3 regions of the Spartinivicinus marinus genome follow, and region 1 is predicted to be linked to each of the others. Evidence: predicted binding sites of a transcription regulator. Region 1 holds the regulator's gene; each other region holds the start of a gene.
The links. Region 1 encodes FNR, which switches genes on or off when oxygen is low (the NO sensors DNR and NnrR bind a similar motif). Its sites were predicted from a motif close to TTGATNTANATCAA; they were not measured.
Positions count from the first base shown of each region.

Region 1 (10,365 bases):
GTTGTTTGTTGAGATATGCTTTTTACTTCTTGGGATTACCTATTTAATTAGTAATGCCTTATTGAAGTGTAGTTATCACTTGTCTTAAAGAGAGGAGTGTAATTGAATGTTGCGGTCACACTGCTGCTGTTAGCGGCTGTCGACATTGTTTGCAAATATAGCGTATCCCTTGCTGAGCCCGTTTATGTTGAATTGGCCCTAGCCAAATAGGTTGAGCACAATGACAGTGATAACGGCGCTGGTTATTGAGGGTAGCTAAGTCATATTGATGACAGCGCTCAGCTGGACAGTGAAATACTTGTTCCATCACAAATTGCCACTCTTTACCATGAGGCTTAATGCGACTGCCGTAGATGAGAGGGGCAACTAGATGTGCCACTTCATGGGCAACGGTATGCGTGATAAAGTGTTGTTGATGGTGAGATAGAAATAAGGTATTGAAACGCACTTCATTGTTGACCCAGTCAGCAGTACCTGCGCAAGTACCTGTTAGATCAAAACGAATGCTGGGCATTTGAAACATTCTACCAAAGCGGGTTTCAGCTAGACAGATTAATACTCTTACTCGCTTAACCACTGCATCTTCAAGCATTTTAACTAACACATCAATTGCCGAATAGATTATTCGGCAATTGTAGGCTGTTGACTTGTGACTGCCAAGAGAAATCAGAATACTACTTGTGAGGGGCCAATACCAATGCCCCAAAATAATACGGTGATAGTCATCATGGAAACTAGAACGACGAGCCCAACACAAAGCACACTGCTAGCAAATAGAAAGCCGACTTCTTTAGGGATTTTCATCATGACAGGAATACCGGTATAGAGAAGGTAAGTTGCATAGCTGGCTCCGGCAATGACAAGAAATAGATTTAGCCATACATTGGGTAATAAGGCCCCCAGACCAGTTAGAAATAAAGGAGTGGCAGTATAAGCAGCAAAGACAATGGTCTGACTTAAGGTTGTGTTGGCATGATAGGTTTTTGCCATCCACTGAATAAAACAGCCCATTACAAAAATACCTGCTAACATCGCCATATAGCCCAGTAGAGCCATCCCTGCAGCATTGGCTTCAGTGAGTTTGACCAGCTTGTCGGTGCCGACTGACCAACCCACTTGAGTGAAGCCAATATACCCGCAAATAGCAGGGATCGCTGCAAGTAATAGAACATGAGTTAAATAAATTTTACTAACGGAATTGGATTCATTACGGATGAGTTGCCATTCTTGTTGAGGGGTGGTAAATAGACCCCAAATGTGATTTAACAGCACTGTGTTACCTCCTTGGCTTTTTTAGTATCAATCAAAGTAGGCATTAGTCAGTTAGAAGATGTCCTACTTGTTGACTCTCGAAAGCAGCTTACGGAAAACAAAAAATTTGTTTCGCCGCATTTAGATTACTCTGAAAACTTAAGGGAGTAGTGTAAATGGCTGCTTTGCGTACCTGTTATTGTTAGTTTATGGCTTGTTTTTTATGAGTTTTTATTTCTTTAATTAGTTTGTGTTAAATCCAGTTAACAGGCTCAGTATAAATAAATCAGCTTATTGGGTCACTTGGTTTGTTATAGTTTTCAGTGCTTACAAAGCGTTTTTTAAACATTATTAACCTTTTTCCTTATTTATATGACTAATAGTTATGAATAAAACATATCTTTAGTGTGAAAATGAAAGAGTTATCACTTCGTACCTTTCTTTTACTAATGTAAAGAAGGCTGAATTTATTGGGAGGTTGATAAGTGATTGCAATGAAACGTAAATTATGGTGTTTGTTATGGGGCTGGGCTGTATTGATCGCTTATCTGCCTACTCTTTCTGTTGCTGCACCAAAAGCCAATTTATGGCATTTTTGGCAAGCCAGTAATGAACAGAGCAGCCACCAGATTAACCACCAACCATGGCAGCAGTTGTTAAAGCAGTATTTGGTGGTTAAGCCAGAGGGCCATTTGTTTAATTACAAGAAAGTGAGTGCTACCGATACACAGAAGCTGGCTCGCTATATCGAGCAGTTGAGCCATATTGATCCGCGCCAATATAAAAAACAAGAGCAGTTTGCTTATTGGGTTAATTTATATAATGCGTTAACTGTACAATTGGTGTTGAATAGCTATCCTGTCAGTTCCATTAAAAAACTGGGTAAAGGTTTCTTTAGTTTTGGCCCTTGGGATGATGAAATTATTCGTATTGCTGGTCAGGCAATTACTTTGAATGATATTGAACACCGTATTCTCAGGCCTATTTGGCAAGATCAACGGATTCACTATGTGGTTAATTGTGCCAGTTTGGGATGTCCTGATTTAGCTACTCAAGCGTTAACAGCCGCTAATCAAGAGCAAATATTAGAAGCTGCCGCCAAACGGTTTATTAATCAGGCTAAAGGCGTTTCGCTCTCGAAACAAGGACTTGCGTTATCAAAAATATACGACTGGTATCAAGTTGATTTTGGTGATAACGAACCAGCTTTAATAAAGCACTTACAACAATATGCTCAGCCAGTTTTGCGTAAACAATTAGCGCAGTTTCAAGGAAATATCAGCTATCAATATGATTGGAATTTAAATGAAGTGAAGTAAAAAGAGGTGACATGGTCGGCTGGTTAAGCATTTTGCTACCAGCCTGGACAATTGGTTGCTCGCAAGTCAGCTACAGGGAAATAAGTTTCACCATTGATGGCTGTTCTTCTGTATCGGTGTTTTCATCAGTAGCTGCTTGGTAGTCTAAGCTGGGTGGATCAAAGGCCTGATCTCCATCAGGAAATGGTTGGTCTTGTGTCGTTAGTGATTGAAAGTCAAATAGGCTTGTGTCTACCATATGCGATGGGACGATATTTTGCGTCGCGCGAAACATACTTTCAATACGCCCAGGGAATTGACGATCCCATTGGTTTAGCAGGGCTTTCATCTGTTTTCGTTGCAGGTTTTCCTGAGAGCCACACAGGTTGCAAGGAATAATAGGAAAATTCTTCAAGCCTGCGTATTTTATAATATCTTTTTCACGGCTATAGGCCAGTGGGCGAATAACCATATGTTGACCATCGTCAGAAACCAGCTTGGCTGGCATAGCTTTCATTTTGCCGCCATAAAACATATTTAATAACAGGGTTTCGATGATATCGTCACGATGATGGCCCAAGGCAATTTTAGTGGCGCCCAGCTTTTTTGCGGTGCTGTATAAGATACCCCGTCTCAGTCTTGAGCATAAAGCACAAGTCGTTTTTCCTTCGGGTATTTTGTCTTTGACAATACTGTAAGTGTCTTCTTCAACAATTAAGTAGTCAATATTTAATGAGTTTAAATAGTTAGGTAGTACTTCCTCAGGAAAGCCTGGCTGCTTCTGGTCAAGGTTTACCGCCACAATAGAAAAGCTGATTGGGGCATGTTGCTGTAGATTTAGCAAGATATCCAGCAGGGTATAACTGTCTTTACCACCTGACAAGCAACACATGATTTTGTCACCATCTTCGATCATATTGAAGTCGGCGATAGCTCGGCCTACTTCGCGACGTAAGCGCTTTTGTAGCTTGTTAAGGGTGAGTTTGTCAGATTTTGGCTTTTGCATAGACATCGTTACTGCTAAGTAAAGGCAACCAGATAATGGGGGGCTGATTATACCTGAGCCTGCTGTTAATGAGAACAAAGTATGTGAGTAAGGGGAGGGCAAGCAAACTTTTTGTCTGTATTGCTTGCCCAAACAATAGGAACGTTAGAAAACGCTATAGTTAGATAGAGTAAATCAATAACAATTGTTAATAACGAATGTGAAAGTGGTGAGGCACTGCATGACATTATATGAAGACATAAAACGTCAACTACAGGCTAAACAGATGGAGTTGGAACAGCGATTGTCTCGATTGAAGCGTGATGCAGTAAAGCCCACCAGCCGAGACTGGTCAGAGCAGGCACAAGAGCGTGAAAATGATGAGGTGGTTGATGCACTAGGTAATGAGACTTTGTCAGAACTGATCAAGGTCCAGCGTGCATTGACACGTATTGATAATGAAGAGTATTTGTTTTGTAGTCATTGTGGGCAGGAGATTGCACCTGCTCGATTAAAGGTGATGCCTTATACGGACTTATGTATTCAATGTGCGGAGCAGTTGTCAGGTTAAGCAAAGCGGTAATATAACAACATCTACTTTTGCTTAGAGAGTTAAGTAGTAAGCAAATACATATAAATCAAAACAACAGACTCTATTGTTAGCCTGTTGCAATATTTAACATAAGCAAGTGCTATATTGAACTATCAGGCGGCTTGAGGTCTACCCAGAATATATTGATGGTAATTATGGATAAAGTCGTCTAGTGAGGCCTGGGGTTTACCATGGTAATAACGGCGCCAGCATTTTCCCAATAGCCCTAAATTGGCAGGATCACCTTTAGTCGGAAAATTCGGGACACGCTGGTAAACCATCCAAGCAATAGCTGTTGCATAACTGAGATTAGTAGCTAATTCTTGGTGGGGATTTTCCAAAAATTCATGTTGGCTAGCTAATCCCCTGACCTGACTTGCCAGTTCTGGTAGTTGAACCAAATATTTATCCCATATATTTCTATGCATCAGGGGAGTAATGCAATAAATGCCATAGGAGTGGTGTTTTTTAGGGCGTAGGTAGAAGCCAAGCCCACTTTCCTGAGCAGCTGTCCCCATTAGCAAGTTTTCTGCTAAGCAATGCTTGATTTGCAATTGCTTTAAAGTGGGTTGAACGACATAATGTCTTAGCTCTTCTGCACAAATGCCCATTATTCAACTCTCATTTTCCCTACGTTTATTGTTTTTAATGCATTTTTTTGACCAGTATGGGCCTTTACTGCTATTGGCATTCCTTTTATTCGTTGCAAAAAAATGACTTATCTTGAATACAATCCTATTTTATGGTTAGTGTAGACTGAAATACGCAACTTAACGGCTTGCTTTACTTGGAAAAAGTTAAAAAGTATTTAGTAAGGAAAATGCTGTGAAGTATGGAGTTAGCAGTAGTGGAAAAAGCACTTTTGCTTGTTAACCTGTCCGATGTTTGTTGAGTAAGATGAAAAAGATAGTTGGGAAGTGATCAAATAGCTGACAGTGTTGTCATTTAAATGACGGTGAAACTAGCGGGTTTATTCTTAGATGACTGGCGCACCCTTTGAGGGGTGCGATCAGAAGTAGTTAACACTGACTAATCTTTAGCAAAGGCACAAAGTGTATAAACGGGAATATCTGAGTCTTGAAGCTTTTGGCTACCACCTAAATCTGGCAAGTCAATAATAGCCGCTGCTTCATAAATACTACCCCCTAACTGTCGGGTTAAAGTTGCTGCAGCAAGTAAAGTGCCTCCTGTGGCAATCAAGTCATCCACGAGTAGGATGCTTGCACCACTTTCAAAGGCATCATGTTGTATTTCTAGTACTGCTTTTCCGTATTCGATGTCATATTCTTCTGCAATGGTTTTCGCCGGTAGTTTGCCTTGTTTTCGAAATAACACTAGTGGTTTATTCAACTCATAGGAAATGACTGAGCCAAGTAAAAAACCTCGGGCTTCCATGGCGCCAATATGGGTAAAGTCGGCATCTACATAACGTTGAATGAAGCTATCAACTACCATGCGTTGGGCTTTTGGTGATTTAAATAAGGGCGTAATATCACGAAACATTACACCAGGGCTGGGCCAGTCAGGAACATTACGAATTAATGACTTTATATAATATTCGTCAAATATCATTATTAGTTTTCCAAATAATGGTTTATCGATGCTCTCCCCAGCTAGGGAAGGGCTAGCCTGTTAATGAGTCGTTGGCTTGGTTAACAGGTTTGCCTCCAGCTAAAGAGCAAATAGTCATGGAATCTTTGATCAGGACTTCCTTGCCATTCGCGTCGATTAAGCCATTTTTTTGGAAGCGCGTGAAGACACGGCTAACCGTTTCTACCGCAAGTCCCAAATAATTACCCATCTCATTGCGAGACATGGGGAGTCTGAAAGCCTGAGAAGAAAAGCCACGGCGACGGAAGCGGGCAGCTAAATTTAAGAGAAAGGTTGCAATACGTTCATCGGCATTTTTCTTACTGAGCAACAACATCATTTGCTGATCTTCGCGAATTTCTTTGCTCATGATTTGCATTAATTTACGACGGAGCTCGGGCAGGGTACTGGCAAGTTCATCCAGTCGTTCGAAGGGGATTTCACAAACCATAGTGGTTTCTACCGCTTGGGCTGATACGGGGTAATGCTCGTCATCAATACCACTTAACCCAACTAATTCACTTGGCAGTTGGAAGCCAGTAATTTGTTCAACACCATCATCAGTGGTGGTGTAGGTTTTTAAGGCACCCGAACGAACGGCATAGATAGAGCTGAATGTGTCACCTTGGAAAAATAGGTGCTCGCCTTTGCGTAATGGTTTGCCTCGTTTAATGATGCTGTCTAGCGTATCAATATCTTCTACTTTTAAGGCAATAGGCAGACAAAGGGTGCTTAGAATGCAATCTTTGCAAGCGACTTGGTTGATAGGTTTTACTTTGGCAATCATTGTTACGCTGAGGCCTCGAACGCAAAAATTGTTAATTTAGGCTAACGGGTACATTGTGATTATTGTAGGGGGTGACCCAGTTAGCAACAAGCGAAAGTTTTTAGTATTAAATAACTTTAGAAAATAAATTCTCTGATGATTGTTTGCTTGCTAGATATCGATCAAACACCATACAGATATTTCTGGCTAACAGCCTTCCATTATTGGTGATGATTAACTTGCTATCAGTTAGGGTGATGAGCTTATCTTCAACCATTGGCATGAGTTGCATAATTTCTTTCTGGAAATAAACGTGCCAGTTTATACCGAAAGGTTGGCAATACTTGGCTAAATCTACCTGAAAGTGACAGATTAGCTGTTGAATAATACCTCGTCTAAGTAAATCATCCTGATTTAATTGAATACCACGTTTAATGGGTAGCTGATTATTTTCGATTGACTGAATATAGTCATCAAGTGCAGTGTGGTTTTGGCAATAAATATCATTAATCTGGCTAATTGAAGAGACGCCAAACCCAATTAAGTCACAATGGCCATGGGTGGTATAGCCTTGGAAATTACGATGTAATTCGCCTTTTGCTTGAGCGGTAGCCAGTTTGTCATCAGGTAAAGCAAAGTGATCCATGCCAATATAGTGGTAGCCAGCTGCCTGTAGCCGATCAATACTGTGTTGTAAAATACTGAGCTTTTCTGGAGCAGAAGGTAAGTCGCTGGCTTTAATCCTTCTTTGAGGCTTAAACCGATGGGGTAAATGAGCGTAATTGAAAATAGATAGCCGGTCGGGTGAGAGCGCAATGACTTTATCAAGGGTTTCTAAAAAACTGGCAGTGGTTTGAAAAGGTAATCCATAAATTAAATCCACATTAATGGATTTAAATAATAATGCCCTGGCTGCTTCAAAAATAGCTTCTGTTTCAGCTTCTGATTGAACGCGATTAACCGCTTTTTGTACAACTGGATTAAAATCCTGAATACCTAAGCTAATACGATTAAACCCCAAGGAGCGTAATAATCCCATGGTTGGCCAGTCAGCTTCTCGTGGGTCTATTTCAATTGAATAGTCTCCGTCAATATCATCCACCAATTGAAAGTGCTGCTCCAGCAGCGTAAACAATTGGGTAGTTTGCTCATGGGTCAAAAAGGTAGGGGTACCACCTCCCCAGTGTAGTTGTTCAACCACAGGCTTACAGTCTAACTGTTGAGAGACAAGCTGGATTTCTTTTTCCAATACCGTTAGATAAGGCAGGGCTTTTTGCCGATTTTTGGTAATTATTTTATTGCAGCCACAGTAATAACAAACACTAGCGCAAAACGGGATGTGTACATAAAGTGACAGCGGTGTTTGCTGCTGTTTGAGTTTTGTTAAAGCTTGTTGATAGTGGTCAGGCTCAAACGATTCTGAAAACTCAACGGCAGTAGGGTATGAGGTATAACGTGGGCCTTGCTGATTATATCGTTCGATAAGCGAGGACTGCCACTTCAAAGGTCCTAACATAAACTTGGCCTGTCACTGTTGATACAGATTAACAGTGTAAAGCGGTGGTCTGGAAAAGAATTGACATGGGTCAATGATGATGAGCATGATTCTCATGGTTTGGCATTAACAGCGCTTGGTGAGGGCCAGGAATCGTCCATATACCGAAACCAATCATAATGATCGCTGCCACTGTGCGGGTGAGGTGGTGGGCAACAAATTGCTTTAGCGTATCAGCGAAAAAGCCAGTGGCTAATACCGTAGGCAGTGTTCCTAAACCAAATCCCAGCATCAGCAGTCCGCCATCAAGTGTATTGCCACTGGCAGCAGACCAGGTTAGGGCGCTGTAAATAAGCCCACAAGGCAGCCAGCCCCATAAAATGCCTAAACAAAAGCCTTGTTTACTGTTAGTTGCGGGTAAAAAAGGTTTGGTTAATGGTTGAATATAGCGCCACAGATGCTGTCCCGCTTTTTCTAGCCACGTCAGTGCTTTCCACCAGTTAGCGATATAGCAGGCCATTAAAATCAATAAAATGCCAGCTAACCAGCGGAGCCCTTGGTTTGCTGCAGGCCCCAGCTGCTGAATTGACCAGCCTAAACTGCCTACTAACATGCCTGCTAGGGTATAGCTGGTAATGCGGCCGGTATTATAACTGAGTAGTACAGGTAGTTTTTTTTGCTCAGGCAAGTGAAGGCTGATTGCTGCCATGATTCCACCACACATCCCCAAGCAGTGAGCACCACCCAGTAAGCCCAATAAAAAAGCACTGATTAGTTGACTTAGTTCAATGCTCATTGTGGTTTATCAGTATCAGGAACAGATGAGTTTTGTTTATCAGTAGGTGCTGACTGGTTTTTCGTTTGTTTTTGAGGAGATGGTTTGGATTCATCATCAAATAAAATACTGTGAGCGGGACTTTCTAAATCATCAAATTGGCCACTATCCACCGCCCAGAAAAAAATCCACACCCCAATAGCAACAAAAATCAGGGCAATGGGAATTAGTAGGTAAATTGACTCCATCATCAGACGCCTGTGGTATTTTGGTGGGGTTGCTGACTATTCCATGTGAACTTAGCTGTTGTATCAGGCTGAGCTTGATTGACTTGCTGGGCATTCAGTCTAAGCGCATTCAGTACCACAACTAGAGAGCTGCTGGTCATTCCAATAGCAGCCGCCCAGGGGGGAATCATGCCTAGTGCTGCCAAGGGCAGTGCTACCACATTATAAGTTAGCGACCAGATTAAATTACCCCGAATAATTTGCCGGGTTTTTTGTGCTTTAGTTAAGGCAGTCAGTAATGTGGCAAGTTTACCATTTAGCAAAATCCCATCAGCATGGGTTTTTGCTAAGTCGGTGGCAGAACCCATAGCAACCGAAACATCCGCAGCGGCTAATACGGGAGCATCGTTTACACCATCGCCCACCATGAGCACTTTATCCCCTTGGTCTTGTAAGGCCTTGATGTAAGCCAGTTTATCTTCAGGAGAAGCCCCTTGCTTAAGGTTGTGGATAGTTAAAGCCTGGGCAGTAATGCTGGCCTGTGCTGAGCGATCACCTGTCAACAAAGAGAGCTTGAAACCATGTCGCTGTAAAGCTGTGACAGTATCAATAACCTCTTCTCGCAAACTATCATTGACTTCAAACCAGGCAATAGGCTGCTGATCATCTGCCAGTAGTAGCCAATGGCCATGGCTGGAAGGAGGAGTAACTTTCTCTGTAGGCCAGGCATAACTAGCAATACCCATTCGATAGTCAGTACCATCAATTGTGCCACTGATGCCTTGGCCTGGCGTGTTTGTAATATCGACTGCTTGGTAGGCAGAAGAGGCTGGAAAGGCCTTTGCTATAGGGTGTTCTGAGTGTATTTCTAACGCAGCAGCTAAGGCCATGGCTTGATCAGTCTTGATTGCTGCTATGGGTACCATCTGGGTGAGACTGAACTGTCCAGTGGTGAGTGTACCGGTTTTATCAAACACAATATGGCTGATGGTGGTTAAGCCTTCTAGCAAGTGCCCTTTGGTGATTAGAAAGCCTTGTTGTTGTAAAGCATAGGTCGCAGCAGTTAATGCTGTGGGGGTTGCCAATGACAAAGCGCAAGGGCAGGTAACGACTAACACTGATAAGGTAACCCATAACGCATCTTCTGGTGCTAGCCACCACCAGCTAAAAAATACCAGAGTTGCAATAACCAGTACGCTTGCCACAAAATAATGGGCAACTTTATTTGCCAGTAAGGCAATGGGTGGTTTGTCTTGTTGGGCCTGGTTTAGCAATTGCTCGATACAGGCCAGTTGAGTATCGAGACCCGTATGAGTGACTTGCACTTGAACGGGCTGGTCAACATTGATGCTGCCAGCAATCACCTGATCACCAGCCTGGCGTGGT
Region 1 covers NZ_JAPJZK010000001.1:6,348,812-6,359,176, reverse strand. Annotated here, with positions in the region: gene OQE68_RS27945 (SprT family zinc-dependent metalloprotease) at 116-604, opposite strand; gene OQE68_RS27940 (Yip1 family protein) at 667-1,272, opposite strand; gene OQE68_RS27935 (DUF547 domain-containing protein) at 1,746-2,570, shown strand; gene ttcA (tRNA 2-thiocytidine(32) synthetase TtcA) at 2,641-3,561, opposite strand; gene OQE68_RS27925 (TraR/DksA family transcriptional regulator) at 3,776-4,105, shown strand; gene OQE68_RS27920 (hypothetical protein) at 4,240-4,737, opposite strand; gene OQE68_RS27915 (adenine phosphoribosyltransferase) at 5,156-5,698, opposite strand; gene fnr (fumarate/nitrate reduction transcriptional regulator Fnr) at 5,751-6,503, opposite strand; gene hemN (oxygen-independent coproporphyrinogen III oxidase) at 6,610-7,998, opposite strand; gene OQE68_RS27900 (sulfite exporter TauE/SafE family protein) at 8,069-8,773, opposite strand; gene ccoS (cbb3-type cytochrome oxidase assembly protein CcoS) at 8,770-9,003, opposite strand; gene OQE68_RS27890 (heavy metal translocating P-type ATPase) at 9,003-10,365, opposite strand, start outside.

Region 2 (10,365 bases), 5.6 Mb from region 1:
TATTGGTTGAGTTTCTCCTATAAACAAGAATTTATGATATAGCATTTGGTTTGGGTATCAATAAGCGTATCGATCAGTGATACGCTATCTATGAGAAAGGTTTATACCAGGCTCTGCAAACCAGTATCCGTTGCATTGATTGTCAATAGCAATCAATGGCACTGTTTCTCCTTGGATGGCTGTATGATATTGATTAATGACTTGTTTCATATCGTGAGACTGAGGGCTTAAACGAACAATATCAATACCCATTTTTTGCATTGCTGGTATTTGGCTCATTAGGTTATATAAACTACCAGACTGGGTTTGAATTCCGTTTAAGGTAAATAATGGTTGATTCTCTTGACTGTTAACGAGGATGCCATCGGGGTAATTAAGACACACAAATTGACAGTTGTCTTTTGGTAAATGACGAAAACGCGCAGTAAAACATCGAGCAGAGTAAGCCAGAGGTAAGTAACCGTAACTAAATACTTCTGTTTCAAGCGTATCTTTAATACCTTGTTCAATACATTCTGTTAATATAGATTGGAGAGACTGAGCAGATAGTTCTACAGGCATTACCCAGCGTTTAAGCCCTTGTCGATGTAAAAGGGAGAGAGTTCTACCATTATAGATATTGATGGCGGGGCCTGTCACAAATGGAATCCTTTGAGCAGATAAAAGCTGCACTGCTGCCATATCATTGGCTTCGATGATAATCGAGTCGTTACGGCAAAGACGCCGTAAACTGTTTAACTCTGATTCTGCTGAAATAAGCGCCAGAGTTGAAAGTACCACTTCTTTACCTGAACTGGCTAATTGCTGCGCTAGTTCAAGCCAGTCATCTGTATTTAATTCTCGACGTTTGCTACAAACAGTTTCTCCCAGGTATACAATGTCAACCGGTGTATCTATAATATTTTGGTAAAAATCATAAACCTGTTGTTTAGGCCAAAAGTATAAAATAGGGCCAAGAGATAACTTCATTACTTTATACCATTCATGACTTATTTTAGGGTATAGGGCAAATTACAAAAATATTCACAGCGAAAATAACTAAGTCTAAAATCCATCTGTGAAGAGTATCACTGCCAGGGTCTTGAGTATGCGCCTAACGTTGTTTGCGTACCTTCTGAAACCTTAGCAAGCTCGTTTTGCCAGTGAGGTTTCACTATAAAGTTGTTAGGATCTGCCTTGTAACAATTTAATGCTTGTCGCCAAGTACTGACGACTTGAGCGACATAAGCAGGGCTGCGTTGACGGCCTTCAATTTTAACTGCTTTAATGCCTATCGCTGATAATTGGGGAATAAGTGCTATGGTATTAAGACTAGTGGGTTCTTCAATAGCATTATAGACTGTGCCTGCTACCTCAAAGCGGCCTTTACAAAGAGTGGGATAACCCGCTTTTTCATTTGGTTGGAATTTGTCAATTAATATATCATTTAATCGTGACTCTAGTCCTTCGTTGGATTCTTGCCAGCGAACAAAACTGGCAGGAGAGCAGACACCACAGGTGTTGGGTGATTGGTCTGTTAGGTACGAGGATAAGTGGCAACGACCTTCTGCCATAATACAGAGCGAACCAAAGGCAAATACTTCTAAGTCTACAGGCGACTTTGTGGCAACCTGCTGAACTTGTTTTAAAGATAATACGCGTGGTAACACAGCCCGTTTAATTGCAAAATGCTGCTGATAGAACTTCAATGCTTCATAGTTAGTTGCAGAACCTTGCACTGACAAATGTAAGTTGAGAGTAGGGTAGGTATTATGTGCATAATCAAGAACACTGAGATCAGCACAAATGAGGGCATTGACACCTAAATCTACAGCAAGATCAACAGCCTTTTGCCAACGTGCCCATCCTGCTGGTTGAGGGTAGGTATTGATAGCTACAAATACTTTTACCCCTTTATTGATTGCGTACTCTAATGCTTGAGTGGCCTTTTTATCATTGAAGTTGAGGCCAGCAAAATGACGTGCGTTAGTGTCATCTTTAAAGCCTATATAAACAGCATCTGCACCATTATCCACTGCAGCTTTAAGGGCTGGTAAACTTCCCGCGGGGCAGACCAACTCCATATATCAAGTCCTCATTGCTATACCCTGTGTACTGCTTACGAATCAAAGTATCTAGCTTCTAAAAGTGATCGCTATAAGTAAGTGGGTATGATTGATAGTTAATAAGTTCAAATATTGTAAGAGTAACAAAGCGAGTGACTGACAAGCTTGACTTGTATCAAGGGGGGCGACTATTGATGAGTAAACACTAATGGGGTAGATATAATGTCACATTTAACAAGCTAGCGTTTAATTGTAAATACCTTATCGAATTGTACTAATTGTAGTGTTTTATATATAAAGTTATTGCAATGTACTAAATGTATATTTTTTGTACTTAAGTCTTGTTTCATACACATCATCACGGCTATTGCAGAGCTGTCCATATAGTCCGTTTTCTGAAAGTCAATAATATAAGTATGAACTTTATCTTTAGCATTTAAGTAAGCTTCTTTAAATGCTTGCACAACTTCTCGTGTGAAGTTTTTTCCGATAAAAATAGTAAGCTGATTGTCAGTTGCTTCTGTTTTAATATCTGTTCCAAAATTATCCATAACTTGTCTTTATTCTATCGGTTTTAATAAGTTGTTGTTAATTATAGTTCACTCATGATGGTGTGTTTAAAAACTCAATGAAACATATATGAAGAAAAATAACAGTATGTTGGCTGTATAAGCTGTATAAGCTGTATAAGTAGGGGGACGATTATTATTAGAGTTGACTTATATCAAGACGATAACTTGTTATATAGTAGATACTACTCAGTTTCGATTAACCCTTAAAATGAGTATAGCTGCTATGATTGTTAGCTTGCCTGATAAACAAAAGCTGTTGCCTGCTGTACCAAAATTAATAGCAAAGCCTCTAGTTTATATGCCTTTTGCTTTACAGAAGAAGTTGCTTAGCCGCTTATTGCAACAAATTTTTAGTGAAGCATTAGCAGATGGTGATTGTGAATTTTTACAAGGTTCCTGGTTAAAAGTAGCTATTACTGATTTAAATATTAGCTGGTTATTTGGTTGTAATGAAAAAAATGAAATACTCATTAATAAAAATGGTTTGGCTGATGTGACGATAGAAGGAAACTTAAATAGTTTTATATTGTTAGCTGCACGAAAGGAAGACCCTGATACCTTATTTTTTCAACGCCAGTTAACGATAGGGGGGGACACAGAGCTAGGACTACAGGTTAAAAACTTATTGGATAATATAGAGCTTGATGTGTTACCACCTATAATTAATTTATCTATTCGATGTGGAGCTGAATACATTTCATTATTTAGTAAGAGCGAATCTGAGTATCAATAATATATCGTTTGATTTCAGGTAATAGCAGCTCTAAGTCATAGTAGTTGGATTGTTGATTTAGAGCTGTATTTAAAATATTACCCGATTTAAAGGGTTGTAGTACCCATTGCTTGACTTCATGTGAGGCTAAAACCTTTGCCATTATGAGCAAGTCATCAGGCTTTATGAGTTGGTAGTTGATAGTTGTTCTGATTTCGTAGGATACCTTGGACTCTATTAGCTGGGTTAGACTTGTCATACATTTTTGATAATAGACTTTACTCCCTGTAATAGTAGTAGCTAAGTGAGGAGGTGATTTAAAGTCAAAGCCTATCCAGTCGACTAATGATATTATAGAGGTAAATCGTTTAGGTATGCTGCCACTGGTATGAATACCGACTTTAAAGCCTTGTTGTTTACACCACTGAATAGCTTCTACTAAATTATTCTGAATTAAGGGCTCTCCACCACTAAAAACAACCGCTTCGACTAGACCCGTTCTACGTTTTAGAAATTGTTGAATACTCTGCCAAGCATATTGCCCAGAGGTAATCTTGATCAGCTCAGGGTTATGACAATACTGGCAGCGTAAATTGCAGCCCTGACAATATAGTACTGTTGCTAAATGATCAGGAAAATCAATGGTGGTGAGGGGAGTTATGCCACCTATTTGTATTTCTCTCATATAAACTGCCTAGTAAACAAATAAAGAACAAGACCGTCCCTGGCTTTTATGGTTGGTTTTAAGTAGCTGCTATTCGCTTTGCAGATGTAGACTCAGTGAAAAACTGTCTATCATTATGCTCAGCCAGTTTACCGGGGTTAAAAGCAGAAGTTGGTCTATGGTAGCCCATGACTCGGGTCCAGACTTCACAGCGTTGTCTTTTTGGGTGGTTTGTTAATATTTGCTTAGCCATAATTTTTTCTTTATTCAACCTCATTAGCAAGAATTGCTTCATCGCATTTTGGACAAAACTCGTGTTCGCCTGCCAAATAACCATGAACAGGACAAATAGAGAATGTAGGAGTAATTGTGATATATGGTACTTTGAAGTTGCTCAAGGCAGCTTTAACAAGCTTACGACAACTGACACTGCTTGAAATAGGTTCTGCCATATAAAGGTGGAGGACAGTTCCCCCTGTGTAAGTACGTTGTAATTTTTCCTGTAGCTCTAGTGCTAAAAATGGGTCATCAGTATATCCAACAGGTAATTGGCTTGAGTTGGTATAGTATGGGGAGTCAGTAGTCCCACATTGGATGATGTTAGAAAATCTTTTTTTATCTTCTTTGGCAAATCGGTATGCGGTTCCTTCGGCGGGAGTTGCTTCTAAATTGTATAATTGGCCGGTTTCTTCTTGAAATGCAACTATCTTCTCCTTGATATGGTTGAGTAATTCTAGAGCAAGCTGTTGCCCTTTACTGGTAGTAATATCCTCTTGGTTATCACTAAAGTTTAGAATCATTTCATTGATGCCATTAACTCCAATGGTCGAGAAGTGATTACGAAGAGTGCCTAAATAGCGCTTAGTGTAGGGGTATAATCCTTCATCCATTAACTGTTGAACAACGTTACGTTTAATTTCTAAACTGTCTTTTGCTAAATTTAATAAATAATCTAGCTGTTCAAATAACGCTTGTTTATTGCCTTGGTGTAGATAGCCTAAACGAGCACAATTAATAGTAACCACGCCTAGAGAGCCAGTTTGTTCGGCAGAACCAAATAGTCCATTGCCTCGCTTCAATAGTTCACGTACATCGAGCTGTAGTCGGCAGCACATTGAGCGTACCATATGAGGCTGTAGGTCTGAGTTTAAAAAGTTTTGAAAATAAGGCAGTCCATATCGAGCGGTCATCTCAAACAAGCGATCAATATTTTCTGACTCCCAATCAAAGTCAGGTGTAATATTGTAGGTAGGAATAGGGAAGGTAAAAACACGTCCTTTAGCATCACCTTCAGTCATTACTTCAATAAATGCCTGATTGATCATGGCCATTTCTTTTGTGAGTTTGCCGTAGCTAAAAGGCTGTTCTTCACCTGCTATAACAGGGACTTGCTCTTGTAAATCGACAGGACAGGTCCAATCAAATGTTAGGTTTGTGAAAGGTGTCTGGGTACCCCAGCGGGAAGGGATATTAAGGTTATAAATAAATTCTTGGATTAACTGTTTTACTTGTTGATAGTTGACTTGATCTTTGCGAATGTATGGTGCGAGGTAAGTATCAAAAGAACTGAAAGCTTGAGCGCCAGCCCATTCGTTTTGCAAGGTGCCTAAAAAATTAACAATTTGCCCCAATGCTGCAGATAAGTGTTTGGGTGGAGCTGACTCTACCTTGCCTGCTACTCCATTAAATCCTTCATACAACAGTTGGCGTAATGACCAACCAGCACAATACCCCCCCAGCATATCCAGATCATGAATATGAAAGTCAGCATTAACGTGAGCATTTCTTACTGCTTCAGGGTAAAGGCAATGTAGCCAGTAGTGGGCTGTCATTTTACCTGATGTGTTTAAAATAAGACCGCCTAGGGAATAACCTTGGTTGGCATTGGCCTTAATCCGCCAGTCTTGCTTGGTTAAGTACTCCTGATAAGTGTTGCGTATATCTAGGAGCGGTAGTGATTCGACAGTATTTGTACTCAACATGATGGTTTCTAACTACTAAACAATGAGTGATGTATACTATATATAGTATGTCTTTATGGTGTTTTATACTATTTATTGTGCTTGATCTGAGTCAATACTTGGTGAGTTGCATTACAAGACTGGTGGCTGGTGCTTAAAGTTTAAAAATTGATCACTCTAAAACAAGTAAGGAAAGGATATAAAATAGAACAGCCTTTTTTAGTAGATTAGTACTTACTATAATTGGTTATGATGAGGGTATCTGTTATTGGTATGGGAAGTAAGCCATGACATATCCTATTGGATGTAACCCAGATACACATGATGTAGGTAGTAGAGCCGATAATTTTTCCGTAGAACATGCTGCTCCGCTAGCTGGGCATGGAAATGTTGTTAGATTGAGTGAGTCTATAGCTGCACAACAATTATTTAATCATCAGCAGCTTGATTATCAGCCACAAACGATGGCTAAGCCGGTGACCAGCAGTGAGCTTATTGCTTCTAGCCGTGCTGTACACCAGCTCGTGAATAATACTCTAGAGGGTAATAGCCTAGAGGATAATGGTGTAGTCATTGATGATGATGAGCGGCAGTTAATCAAAAACTATCTTGAGCGATCACTCAGTAAATATATATTATCCTATGGTAAATGGGAAATTAAAGCAAAGTTAAGGCGGTTACCTAAAGATCCAGTGAGTTATTTTTCGAAAACCGGTAATGAGCAGCGGCCTGTTAATGGTAAATGGGCATCGCCTAAACACCTGTCTGTTTTCAATAAGATACAAACACAAATAAAGGAGCAAATGCCTAGTGCTGGTGTTCTAGAGATTGAAGATGGCAGAGTTTGTATAAAGGAGCCTTTTCCACAAACAGCACAAAGTTTGGCTAATTACTTAAATATATTAGTGGGTAATGGTGCAATTGCAGAAGAACAAGCCCACAACTCAAATAAGTCAACTTTAATTCAAAGTTTGCTTGAACCGAATGATCAAAAGATAGCTGATATATTTACCAAATATATTGATGTATTAGGCTCTGAAAAAAACCGCACGACTAGAGCCTATCGAGTTTTATTTAAAACTCATGATAATCCCTTTGAGCCTATTAATGAAATAAAACAGCATCGAGGTAAATATAGGATTAGAGCAAATACGACACGAGCGGCCGAAGTGATTGAGCATGATAAAAAGTTACTTAGCCAATTATTTGAACGCTTAGAAGCTTGCCAAAAACAGGTCGTTATGTTGAGTCGGGGAGGCTTGTTTGAGCAGTCAATACAACAAATTGCTACTAAGGCGGATAACCACTTTAGTAATCATGTTATTGATTATAAGACTCGCAAATTCGATAATTTAAAGGTGGACCTTAATAAATGCCAGGAATTATTGAAGCAGCCGCATACCCATTTGGCGACTAAAGATGGTATAGAACAGCTGCGGGAACAACTTAAACACTATCAAAGCTATGTTATTCAGTTAGAGCTGTTTGTTGCTGCTGTTGATGATTTAACACCTAAATTATCTGGCTATAAGGCAGTTTCTGATGTGGGTGAAGCCATTCAACTAGTCGAGCGGTTGGAAAATCATCGAGTGAGTTGGAATGACTATATGCCTACAGATACTAGTCAGTCTGGGAAGGTAAAACTATTTTTCCAGAAAGTCAGGGCAAGGTGGTGGGCCTTTGTTGCACGCTCTTCTGATTGGGATCAAACTATTCACTACAATAGGAAAAATGATATTATTGCTAGTATTAAAATTATGCATGAACAGGCTGATAAATTGAATCAGCTCTTAGCCGATGAAGGAAAACAGCTGCAGCTTGATAACAACGCCCTGCTATTTCGGGTTGAGCTAGCGGATCGGTTATTAAAGATTTTTAATAAACTAAAAAATAAATCTGCTATCCGGTTTGGTTTTATTATGCTGAAACGAAAGTCTTTAGAGAAACTACTTGCTAACCAATTAGGCTTAGCAGAAGGTAGTGTGAGGAATTTTACAACCCATCCAAGTAAAAAGAGTGTTACGGGGGTATTTAATCGGTTAACAGAACGGCTTAGTAGCGTATTTAACAATGTGTAGAACTGGTTATTAATCAGTTCTACACATTATGCTTTTTGAGCTTTTCTTTTCCATTGCTCTACAGGCTTGGCTAACTTTTGATATCGAGCATATTGTGGGTGGTGCTCTCTTAAATGTTTTACATTAAATAATGATTGCTCGCATAAATCCAGCCATTTAAGGCTGAATTTTTCTTGTAATAAGTATAAACAGGCTTGAATTAAGTTCAGGTTCAGGCCTGGGTTCCTTGGTGAATGTTCAAGTGCTTGTTGAAATTGTTCTATGGCTTTTTGATACTCTTTTTGCTCATATAAATGGATCCCTTCTTTGTTTGCTATAGCTGCTTCATTTTTATTTTTCTGACTAACAGGTTCATCAAGAAAGGCTAATATTTTGTTAACAAATATTTTATCATCTGATTTTTCCTCTACTAGTTGGAAGAGAATTGTTTCTGCAACATCTTTGTGATTACATACGAAAAATGTTTTACCTATTTCAAATTTTGTATCTGCTGATAATTGATTATTCTGGTCATTGTAAACGGAATTGATCTTTTCGATAATCTCGTTAGATGCATTTTTATTTTTCTGGAAATATAAGGTCCTGGCTTTGGTTAAGTCTATTTTTATTGAGGTGTTAATATCTAAAGTAAATCGTTTGTTAACTTTTTTAAATAATTCAGATGTTTCACTAAGGGCTTTTTGTTTATCAATAGAGTCACTTTCTTCTGATAAGTCGACTAACGAGCTTGCTAGTTCTACATAATTATCTGCGCAATCAAAACAAGAATTCTTACCTAACTCTATAGTATATCTAAAAGCATTGACAGCGACATCTAAATCACCAATCTCACGACTAATTTTGCCAAGTTTTTGTTGTCTTGCCATTGTATTTGGTGAAATATTCGTTGCCTGTTGAATAGCCTTCTGGGCTTTTTCTGTATCACCTTTGGAGAGATAAACATCGGCAATTTCATCATATGCAGCAACCGCATTTGGATTTATTTTGAAAAGTGCTTCATAATTCTTTATCGCTTGGTCACTGTTGCCAAGAATTTGATTTACTTGGCCTAACATTTGGTGTGGCCAATCTGCAGTTCTAGCTGCTAAAATACTATTGCAAAGATTTTTAGCTTCATCATACTGCTCTGTTAAAATAAATAGCTCGCAGAGTTGTTTCTCATACCAATGACTAAATCGGTTTTCATTTTTTAATGCATCTTTGCACTTTTCAATTGCTTGCTTATATGCTTTTTTAGTAATCAGTTGTTTAACTGGAGCTAGTTTTTCTGATTGTTTTACAAGATTTTCTAGGCGCTTTTTTAATACAGCTTGATTGATAGGCTTTGATAGATACGCATCGGGTTGGCACTCAAGTGCACCCATGACCATTTCCTTGGTAGTTTCAGCTGTAACCATAATAAAAATACTATTAGGTTTTAGTAATTTGAGATGCCTTAGCTCTTCTAATACCTGCTGACCATTTTTTCCTTCACCTAAGTTAAAGTCACAGATTATTATATCATATGGCTGTTGACTGCAGGATGCGATGGCTAGCTTTCCATTCTGAACCATGTCTATTGAGCTGATGCCGATATCTACCATCATTCTTTTAAGTGATAATCGGAAACTTTCAAAGTCATCGACAATCAGTAACTTCTTCTTACTAAAAATATTTGTTGTAGTAGTAACTTCAGGCGTTGTAGTAATGGTTTCAAAAAAATCCATATTTTATGCCCTTCATCTCTAAGCTAAAGCATAATATTTATATACTATTTTAGTTGTTTTTTTACAATTTGAATATTGATTGGAGGATTAACTTAGCTATATATTCATAGTGTAAAAAGCAGATTAGCCTTTGTCTGATCGATAACCAGTTTGTATCATGAAAATCAGATACTTAGTGTACCCAATAGGAATGGTTTTTAGGGGCTGCATCGAGTAACGACTTCCCATGAAACTCCGCATATATAACTTATGCTCTATAGTTGTTGTAACAGGGAGTGTCAACCCATCGAAGTTGTTGGAAATAATGATTTAATGGAAAGTTACAAGGTACTGGTATGCTTGTCATACACCAGATTTGTCCGTGGTTCGGAGTGCTTTGTGTTTTAATTAAATCATCCAGGCTTCAAGTTTGGCTCTATATGGATTCCTAGAGAATTACTTATTAACAGTATGTCTTAAAAATTAGCTTTCTTCAGAAAATTACTCTTCGACCAGATTTTTCAATAGTGATTCGTAGTTGATCAGCAAATAGATTGAAGCAACTACACTTGAGGCAGTCAATATGGCACCAATAATATTTACGTCAACAATTAATGTGACTAACCTAACTATTAGCCCAAGTAATAT
Region 2 covers NZ_JAPJZK010000001.1:740,612-750,976, reverse strand. Annotated here, with positions in the region: gene OQE68_RS03650 (U32 family peptidase) at 85-969, opposite strand; gene ubiU (ubiquinone anaerobic biosynthesis protein UbiU) at 1,068-2,063, opposite strand; gene OQE68_RS03640 (STAS domain-containing protein) at 2,285-2,596, opposite strand; gene ubiT (ubiquinone anaerobic biosynthesis accessory factor UbiT) at 2,841-3,350, shown strand; gene OQE68_RS03630 (anaerobic ribonucleoside-triphosphate reductase activating protein) at 3,322-4,014, opposite strand; gene nrdD (anaerobic ribonucleoside-triphosphate reductase) at 4,073-4,246, opposite strand; gene OQE68_RS03620 (ribonucleoside triphosphate reductase) at 4,257-5,975, opposite strand; gene OQE68_RS03615 (hypothetical protein) at 6,242-8,032, shown strand; gene OQE68_RS03610 (tetratricopeptide repeat-containing response regulator) at 8,059-9,738, opposite strand.
Region 2: a site for FNR is predicted at 2,211-2,224, ahead of ubiU (ubiquinone anaerobic biosynthesis protein UbiU). Genes of this name have one in related genera too.

Region 3 (10,365 bases), 5.6 Mb from region 1:
TCATCAATGATAATAATATCGTTTACTACTGAAGTGCTCATCTTTTACACTAACCCACGTATTTGTGTTTGATTATTAACCAGCTGTTGCGGTGTAAACTCTACTTTAACTTCTGTTCCATCACTTTCGCAACGCCTTATGGTTAATGTCCCCTTCAAGCTATTGACCCGCTCTTGAATTATAATTAATCCATAGTGGTTAGGTTTATCAACATTCAAGTCTATTCCTATACCATCATCTAAGATGGATAACTCAACCTGTTCATTTTCAGTTTCATGTATAGAAAGTGTTATCTCTGCAGCATTAGAGTGCCGAATAGCATTTAATAAAGCCTCTCTCGCAATTTGTAAGCAATGGATCTCCTCATGTGCAGTTAAACGAAACTGCTGCAATCTATAGTCTAAATGTAATCGTATATGAGTTTGTTGTTGAAACTCTTCTACTGTTCCTTTTAATGCTTGCTCAAGCCCGGGGGCATCTATTTTCAAGCGAAAAGTACTGAGTAATTCTCGTAAATGTCGATATGCAGCATTTAGTCCTTGCTGAACTTCATTTATTGTTTTTTCTAATACATCTGTATTGGCTTCAGACTGTAATAACTTTCTTAACCGAGCAACTTGTAATTTTTGATAGGATAGAGATTGCGCTAATGAATCATGTAATTCCCTGGCAATAACAGCACGTTCACTCATCATCGCCAGTCGTGCTTTTTGTTCAATAAACTGGTTATGATTACAGGCTGTCGCAACCATATCAGCAAATGCCTGTAATAGCTGTAGTTGCCAGTCTGTAATTGGTGTATTTATTTCGTTTTCTATTAAAAGCTCTCCATATTTACCTACTTGATTTTTAATATCCAAAGACATTAACTGAGACTGTTTTAAGTCGCCCTGAATCTCTCGCCTTTCTTTACAGCCTTCACAATCTGGAAACTGACAAAATGGTGGTCGTTTAATTTGATCTGAAGATAAAATTTGGTTGAATGGCTCGCTATCATCCAGCTTCAAACAAACAGAAATTCGTTTTAACTCCGTTAATTGCTGTAAACGCTTTAAACATCTGATAATACTGGTTTGGAATTCTTGTGGAAAATCATTTAGCCAACGACTGGTTTCGTAAAGTGTTTCTAAGACTCTATTTGTTCTTTGTAATGTCGCTGTCTTCTGCTCTACTCGCTTTTCTAACTCGCTATTAAGCTGAGTAAGATGATCCAACATCTGATTAAATGTATTACTAAGCAAACCTAACTCATCAGCACTTTGATAAGATGAGCGCTGGTTAAATCCTCCATCCCGTATAACACTTGCCGTTTGTACCAACTCTTTCAAAGGCACCATCAACCGTGCATGTAAATTATACATCGCGATAAAAATGACGAGTAAAGTCAAAAATAAAGTAACAACTTGAATCGCACGCAAAGTATAAATTTTAGTCTCTGAGGCCACCTCAATATGTTTCACCAGTTCATTAATCTCATTAACGAACTTATCCACTTGCTGTAAATGAACGAAGTCAATGTCTTTGGTAAAATTATCCAATAACTGTGGCTTTAAACTCTGCCAACGATTGACAACCTCTCGATAGCTAACATTGACTTGCTGGTCCAACTGACTGGACACAACATGCTGCAATATGGGGTTTGATAATCGCTGCTCAAAATCATTAATAGCCTGTTTTACAGTTGATGGCTGCTCTTTTCTTTGCAACAACGCTACTATCCGATAACTTTGCATTCGCAATGAGCCAGCTAAATTAATAGCATAACTGTCACCTTCTGCTGAATCAGCAATAATGACTGAGCTAATCATACTCACCAGCCCAAGCGTAACCACAGCAGCGAAAGCCACTCCTACTCGCGTCAATAAGCTATAATGTTTTTTTTCAACCATAACTATATTCTAATATAGCTTTATTCTTAATCAGAATTAAGCTCAAGTATACTCTTTCCAAATAACCTAAATTTTCAGCTTTTAAAACATAGTGAGAATGATTTATATTTACTAACAATAAGAATTAAATCACCCCTCTTTTGGCAATAGTACCTCTTAAGAACACACATTGCTGTTTTTCTTCATTATTTTTCCAGGAAAACAAAAAAATTCTTATTTATCAGTAGGTTATACCAATTTATCACCATACCTCTAAAGAGGTATACTCCCTAGTTAGACAACTTTCTACCAGAACAACTATTGACCCTGGTCAACTCAGCTTTCATTAACCTCACCTAACTTCAGGGTATGTCGTCGTAAAGGAGGTTAAAATGCTTAGCCATACCCAAAAGCAATGGTCAGTCCTTTCCATGAACACCGTGGCCTTTGCAGCAAACTTTGCTGTATGGACCATGTTCTCTATCATCGGAATAAAAATCAAACAGGAGTTGAATTTATCAGATACTGAGTTTGGTATTTTAGTCGCTACTCCTATACTTACTGGCTCAATTACCCGTTTACCTCTAGGAATAATGACTGACCGCTTTGGTGGCCGGATTGTCTTTTTTATTCACATGTTATTGGTTGCCATACCAACTTATGGTTTAGCTTTTGCCTCTGAATATTGGCAATACCTTGTCATTGGTTTATTTGTTGGCTTAGCAGGTGGCTCTTTTGCAATTGGTATCGCTTATACCTCAGCCTGGTTTGAAAAAGAGCGTCAAGGCACTGCAATGGGAATATTTGGCGCTGGTAATGCCGGTGCAGCTATTACCAACTTGGTTGCTCCGATGATTGTAGTTGCTTTAGGCTGGCGGGCAGTACCTCAAATTTACTCTATTGCAATGGTCATCATGGCCATCATTTTTTGGTTTTTCACTTTTAATGACCCGGCTCATGAAGAACGGAAAAAATCAGGTAAACATATTTCTTTAGCCGCTCAGCTAGCCCCATTAAAAGAAATTAGAGTTTGGCGGTTTGGTCTTTACTACTATTTTGTTTTTGGGGGGTTTGTAGCCTTAGCACTATGGCTACCCAAATATTATGTCGGTGAATACGAATTAGATTTAAAAACAGCTTCCTTTATCACCATGTTATTTACCTTACCCTCTGGTGTTATCAGAGCTTTAGGTGGTTGGTTATCTGATAAGTTTGGTGCCCGCTCAATTAACTGGGCAGTTTTCTGGGTATCATTAATTTGCTTATTCTTTGTATCTTACCCTCAAACTACCATGATTATTCACGGTATTGAGGGAGATGTACACTTTAAAGTGGGCCTTAATATCTGGGTATTTACAATTTTAGTGTTCCTTATTGGTATCGCCCAAGGTATTGGTAAAGCATCTGTCTATCGCATTATCCACGATTATTATCCAGCCAATATGGGGTCAGTCGGCGGCATGGTAGGCGTTCTTGGCGGCCTAGGTGGTTTCACCCTGCCTATTATTTTCGGCATAGCAAATGATTGGATCGGGGTACGCAGCTCCTGCTTTATGGTGTTGTTTGCCATTGTCGCCATCTGCATGATTTTAATGAATATTGCTATTCGCAAGCTACGCAAAGCAGAAGGTTTAGAACTAGACGAGAGTGTTTATTAATAGGAGCACGACATGTCAGAGACTACTCATACATCCAACCCTCCCCCAGTTGCTGCTTCTAAAAGCGCAGACATTACTAACTGGGATGTTGAAAATACAGAGTTTTGGGAATCTACTGGCAAAAAAATTGCCAATAGAAACTTATGGATTTCCATTCCCAGTTTATTGTGCGGTTTTGCCGTATGGTTATACTGGGGCATCATTACGGTACAAATGCTAAATTTAGGGTTTCCCTTTGCAAAATCAGAACTATTTACTTTAATGGCCATTGCTGGTTTAACCGGCGCTACATTACGTATTCCTTCCAGCTTTTTTATCCGTTTAGCAGGTGGACGTAATACCATCTTTTTCACTACAGCTCTATTAATGTTACCCGCTTTAGGTACAGGGATAGCATTACAATCCCAAGACACGCCACTTTGGGTATTTCAACTGCTAGCTTTATTATCAGGATTTGGTGGTGGTAACTTTGCTTCCTCCATGTCTAATATCAGCTACTTTTTCCCTAAAAAAGTGCAAGGGTTAGCCTTGGGCCTAAATGCAGGTTTAGGTAATTTTGGTGTGACTACCATGCAAATCCTAGTACCATTAATGATGACGTTTGGCGTCTTTGGTGCTTTAGGTGGTGATTCAATGACCCTGCAAAATACCTCTGGCACACTAATCGGCAAAATCCCTTCCGGGTCTGAAACCTGGATTCAAAATGCTGGGTTTGTTTGGCTATTATTCTTAATTCCACTAGCCTTTGCTGGTTGGTTTGGAATGAATAACATTCGCACCCCTGAAGTATCACCTGATATTGGCTCACCATTTAAAGCTTTTTCGATTATCACTTGCATGCTGTTAGTAGGCTTCATTACTGCCACTGTTGGTTTATGGTTAATATTGCCAGAAAGTGCTAATGGCTCCGGCTTTAATGTGCCAAAAGAAATTGTGCTGGTTATTGTTATTGCTTCAACTGTATTTCTACTAAAATTATTTCCAGGGGACATCAAGCAAAGCTTAACCCGCCAATATCAAATTTTTGGTCATCAACATACTTGGGTAATGAGTGTTATCTACACCATGACCTTTGGTTCTTTTATTGGATTTTCTGCAGCCTTTCCATTAGCGATTAAAGTGATTTTTGGTTACTCCCATGTTGCAGGTGCCGATGGTATTTTAACCCACGATACAGTTAACCCAAATGGCCCTTCTGCATTAATGTATGCCTGGATGGGGCCTTTTATTGGTGCCTTAATTCGTCCTGTAGGTGGTTGGATTGCTGACAAGGTCGGCGGCGCTTTCGTTACCCAAGTTGTATCGGTTGTGATGGTGCTCAGTGCAATAGGGGTTGCCTATTATATGAAAGCCGCTTATGCCTCTGCCACACCAGAAGAATACTTTGTTCCATTCTTTCTACTATTCTTAGTGTTATTTGCTGCGACAGGTATTGGTAATGGCTCCACCTTCCGAACCATTGCAATGGTATTTAATAAGGAACAAGCTGGCCCCGTTTTAGGTTGGACTTCTGCAGTGGCGGCTTATGGCGCATTTTATATTCCCAAAGTATTTGGTGAGCAAATTAAAGCAACCACCCCTGAATATGCATTATATGGTTTTGCAGCTTTTTATGGCTTATGCATTTTGGTTAACTGGTGGTTTTATCTGCGACCAGGTGCTGAGCATAAAAACCCATAAGACAGTACATAGATGATATTTATGGTTAACCTTATGAAAACAGCAGTAAATAAATTAAATAGTATTCTTATCCCTTCACCTGAAGATAGCGCAAACGTTAATGGATATGAGGTGATAGGGTATTCTGTAACTGCGATATGGATATCGCTTTAGCTCTTGATAGGCCAAGGATGGCCCTTCAAGAGCGGAGGAAGAATAGCCTGTTATACCATATCAAACACTAAATTAGCTTTCTGTGCTCTTTTGAAATAAGAGTGGCTAAAAAGCAGATCAAGACGTTAACCATAATTGTGAATGCCTGAATAGTAGAAATAAGTTTGGCTACTATGGAGATAATAAAATGAGTCTCTTACTTGATAGACTACAGTTCTTTAAGAAAAAAATCGGTGAATTTTCTGAAGGACATGGTGAAACAACCAATGAAAGCCGTGCCTGGGAAAACAGTTATCGCCGTCGTTGGCAACATGATAAAATCGTTCGTTCCACTCACGGCGTAAATTGTACTGGCTCTTGTAGCTGGAAAATTTATGTAAAAGATGGATTGGTCACTTGGGAAACCCAACAAACTGATTACCCAAGAACTCGCCCCGATTTACCTAATCACGAACCACGTGGTTGCCCCAGAGGAGCAAGCTTTAGTTGGTATATTTATAGTGCTAACCGCCTTAAATACCCAAAAGTACGCAAACCACTATTAAAACTATGGCGAGAAGCAAGAAAAAATCAATCACCTGTAGCAGCATGGGAGTCCATTGTTTCAGACCCAGAAAAAACCAAACAATATAAAACTAAACGGGGTATGGGTGGGTTTGTTCGTTCATCCTGGGATGAAGTCAACGAAATTATTGCTGCGGCCAATGTTCATACAGCCAAAAAATATGGCCCTGATCGTATTATTGGCTTCTCCCCTATTCCTGCTATGTCAATGGTCTCTTATGCAGCGGGCTCACGTTACCTATCACTAATTGGTGGGGTTTGCATGAGCTTCTACGACTGGTATTGTGATTTGCCTCCATCATCACCAATGACTTGGGGAGAACAAACTGACGTACCTGAATCGGCTGATTGGTATAACTCTAATTATATTATTGCCTGGGGTTCCAACGTACCACAAACCCGTACCCCTGATGCTCACTTCTTTACTGAAGTCCGTTATAAAGGTGCCAAAACCGTTAGTATTACCCCAGACTATTCTGAGGTAGCTAAATTAACCGATATCTGGTTAAACCCCAAACAAGGGACTGACGCAGCATTAGGGATGGCTTTTGGTCATGTTATTTTAAAAGAATTTCATCTAGAAAAACCCAGCGAATATTTTACTGATTATGTTCGTCGTTATTCTGACATGCCCATGTTGGTCTTATTAGAAGAGCACGAAGGTAAAACCCTAAAGCCCACTCGCTTTGTAAGAGCATCAGATTTAACGGGCAACTTAGGCCAGGATAATAATCCTGAATGGAAAACCATTGCTTACGACGAAAATACTAATGAGCTCGTTTCGCCACAGGGTAGCATTGGCTATCGCTGGGGTGAACAAGGCAAATGGAATATAGAAAATAAAGAGGGCAAATCAGGAAAAGAGGTTAAACTGCAGCTTTCTCTTATCGATGGTCCAAAGAAAACAGTTGATGTTGCCTTCCCCCATTTTGCTGCTGACGAAAGCAATGAATATTGGAACTACTGCGAGCATGATGAAGTACTAGCACGCAAACTACCCTATAAAGAAATTAAACTCGCTAATGGCAAAAAAGCCAAAGTGGCTACTGTCTTTGATTTAACCATTGCCAATTATGGTATTGACCGTGGATTGGGTGGTGAAAATGTTGCTGCCAGTTACGATGATGACATTCCTTTTACCCCAGCCTGGCAAGAAAAAATCACTGGTGTTTCACGGGAAAAAGTTATTCAGGTGGCAAGGGAATTTGCAGATAACGCCGATAAAACCAAAGGCCGGTCAATGGTCATTGTTGGCGCCGCCATGAACCACTGGTATCACATGGATATGAATTATCGTAGTTTGATTAACATGCTGATTATGTGTGGTTGTGTTGGTCAAACTGGCGGAGGCTGGGCACATTATGTGGGTCAGGAAAAATTACGTCCACAAACAGGCTGGCAGCCACTCGCCTTTGGCTTAGATTGGAGCCGCCCTCCTCGCCATATGAACTCCACTTCTTTTTTCTATAATCACAGTTCACAGTGGCGTCACGAAAAAGTCAGTATCCACGAAGTACTTTCTCCATTAGTTGATCACAGCCAATGGCCAGAACATATGTTGGATTACAACATTAAGTCAGAACGGATGGGCTGGTTACCGAGCGCTCCACAATTAAATAAAAACCCGCTGGAAATAACTAAAGAAGCCGAACAAGCGGGCAAAGATCCAAAAGACTACTTAGTGGAACAGCTAAAATCTGGCAACATTCGTTTTGCTGCGGAACAACCTGATAATCCAAATAACTTTCCTCGCTGTCTATTTGTATGGCGTTCTAATTTACTGGGCTCTTCCGGTAAAGGCCATGAATATATGCTGAAGTATTTATTAGGCACCAAAAATGGCGTATTAAATGAAGACAATGCGACTCGTGATGGCATTATCCCTAAAGAAATCGACTTTGAAAAACAAGGTGTTGAAGGCAAATTGGATTTGGTAACAACGCTTGATTTCCGGATGTCTTCAACTGCCTTATATTCCGATATCGTCTTACCCACCGCAACTTGGTATGAAAAGGATGATTTAAATACCTCCGATATGCATCCCTTTATTCACCCTTTATCAAAGGCGGTTGACCCTGCCTGGGAGGCACGCTCCGATTGGGACATATATAAAGGAATCGCAAAAGTTTTCTCTCAAGTCGCAGAAGGCGAACTGGGGGTAGAAAAAGATATTGTTACCGTACCGATGCTCCACGACACTCCCGGAGAACTTTCCCAACCTTTTGAGGTGAAAGACTGGAAAAAAGGCGAGTGTGATCTGATTCCAGGAAAAACAGCCCCTAATATGATGGTGGTTGAACGAGATTATCCCAATACCTATAAAAAATTCACTTCACTTGGTCCTTTGTTAGAAAAAACTGGTAATGGCGGTAAAGGGATTAGCTGGAATACCGATGAAGAAGTCGAGCTACTTCGACAGCTAAATTACAGTGTTAATGAAGAAGGTGTCAGCAAAGGACAACCACAAATTAATACGGCAGTTGATGCTGCAGAAGTGATTTTAAGCTTAGCCCCAGAAACCAATGGTAATGTGGCAGTAAAAGCCTGGGATGCCCTTGGTCAATTCACCGGACGTAATCATAAACACTTAGCTGAGCCCAAGCATGAAGAAAAAATTCGCTTTAGGGATGTACAAGCTCAACCCAGAAAAATTATTTCTTCTCCTACCTGGTCTGGCTTAGAGTCTGAGCATGTGAGTTATAACGCAGGTTATACCAATGTTCATGAATTAATCCCTTGGCGAACCATTACTGGCCGGCAACAGTTTTACCAAGACCATTTATGGATGCAAGCCTTTGGTGAACAAATGGTTTCTTATCGGCCGCCAATCTGTACCAAAACGGTCGACTTTGTAAAAGGCAAACACACCAATGGCAATAAAGAAATTGTTCTAAACTGGATTACCCCTCACCAAAAATGGGGGATCCACAGCACCTACTCTGACAATTTAATTATGCTCACTCTAAATCGTGGCGGTCCGATTATTTGGTTGAGTGAATTAGATGCAACTGAAGCTGGCATCGAAGATAACGATTGGGTAGAGATATTTAATGCCAATGGTGCTATTGCCTGTCGAGCAGTGGTTTCTCAACGGGTAAAACAAGGCATGGTGATGATGTATCACGCCCAAGAACGAATTGTGAATGTACCTGGCTCTGAAGTAACTGGCACGCGTGGTGGACACCATAACTCAGTGACTCGGGTGGTACTCAAACCAACCCATATGATTGGTGGCTATGCACAACAAGCTTATGGTTTTAACTATTACGGCACTGTTGGTTGTAACCGTGATGAATTTGTGGTGGTTAGAAAAATGGCAAAAGTCGATTGGTTGGATGGCCCATCAGGTCATGAGTTACCACAACCTCTTTCCAATAACGATATAGCTGAACAACCATAGCCTGAAGATGTGTGAGGAGAGCCTAAAATGAAAATACGCGCACAAGTTGGTATGGTATTAAATCTGGATAAATGTATTGGCTGCCATACCTGTTCAATTACTTGTAAAAATGTTTGGACCTCTCGGGAAGGCATGGAATACGCCTGGTTTAATAACGTCGAAACCAAGCCAGGCGTTGGCTACCCTAAAGAATGGGAAAATCAGGAAAAATGGAAAGGTGGTTGGAATCGTAAAGCTGACGGCACCATTGAACCTAAAATCGGTGGTAAATTTCGTATTCTCGCGAATATTTTTGCCAACCCTGATTTACCCGAAATTGATGATTATTACGAACCTTTTGATTTTGACTATCAACATCTGCATACAGCGCCATTAGGTAACCATCAACCGACTGCTCGCCCCAGGTCTTTAATTAGTGGCGAGCGCATGGAAAAAATCGAGTGGGGACCTAACTGGGAAGAGATTTTAGGCACTGAATTTAGAAAGCGCTCAAAAGATAAAAACTTCGATAACATTCAAAAGGATATATACGGGCAGTACGAAAATACTTTCATGATGTATTTGCCCAGGCTCTGCGAGCATTGTCTGAACCCAGCCTGTGTTGCCTCCTGTCCTTCTGGTGCCATTTATAAACGGGAAGAAGATGGCATTGTTTTAATAGACCAGGACAAGTGTCGTGGTTGGCGGATGTGTATTTCTGGCTGCCCTTATAAAAAAATCTATTTCAATTGGAAAAGCGGTAAATCAGAAAAATGTATTTTCTGCTACCCACGTATTGAATCAGGCATGCCAACTGTCTGCTCTGAAACCTGTGTAGGTCGGATTCGTTATTTAGGTGTTTTACTTTATGATGCCGATAAAATTAAAGAAGCGGCCAGTACACCTTTAGAACAAGACCTTTACCAAAAACAGCTGGATATTTTCTTAGATCCATTTGATCCAGACGTTATTAAACAAGCAAAGCTTGATGGTATTGAAGACTCTGTATTAGAAGCTGCACAGCAATCTCCTGTTTATAAATTAGCGGTTGATTGGAAACTGG
Region 3 covers NZ_JAPJZK010000001.1:752,379-762,743, forward strand. Annotated here, with positions in the region: gene narL (two-component system response regulator NarL) at 1-41, opposite strand, end outside; gene OQE68_RS03665 (type IV pili methyl-accepting chemotaxis transducer N-terminal domain-containing protein) at 45-1,889, opposite strand; gene OQE68_RS03670 (nitrate/nitrite transporter) at 2,261-3,526, shown strand; gene OQE68_RS03675 (MFS transporter) at 3,539-5,206, shown strand; gene OQE68_RS03680 (nitrate reductase subunit alpha) at 5,547-9,323, shown strand; gene narH (nitrate reductase subunit beta) at 9,351-10,365, shown strand, end outside.
Region 3: a site for FNR is predicted at 2,190-2,203, ahead of OQE68_RS03670 (nitrate/nitrite transporter). Genes of this name have one in related genera too.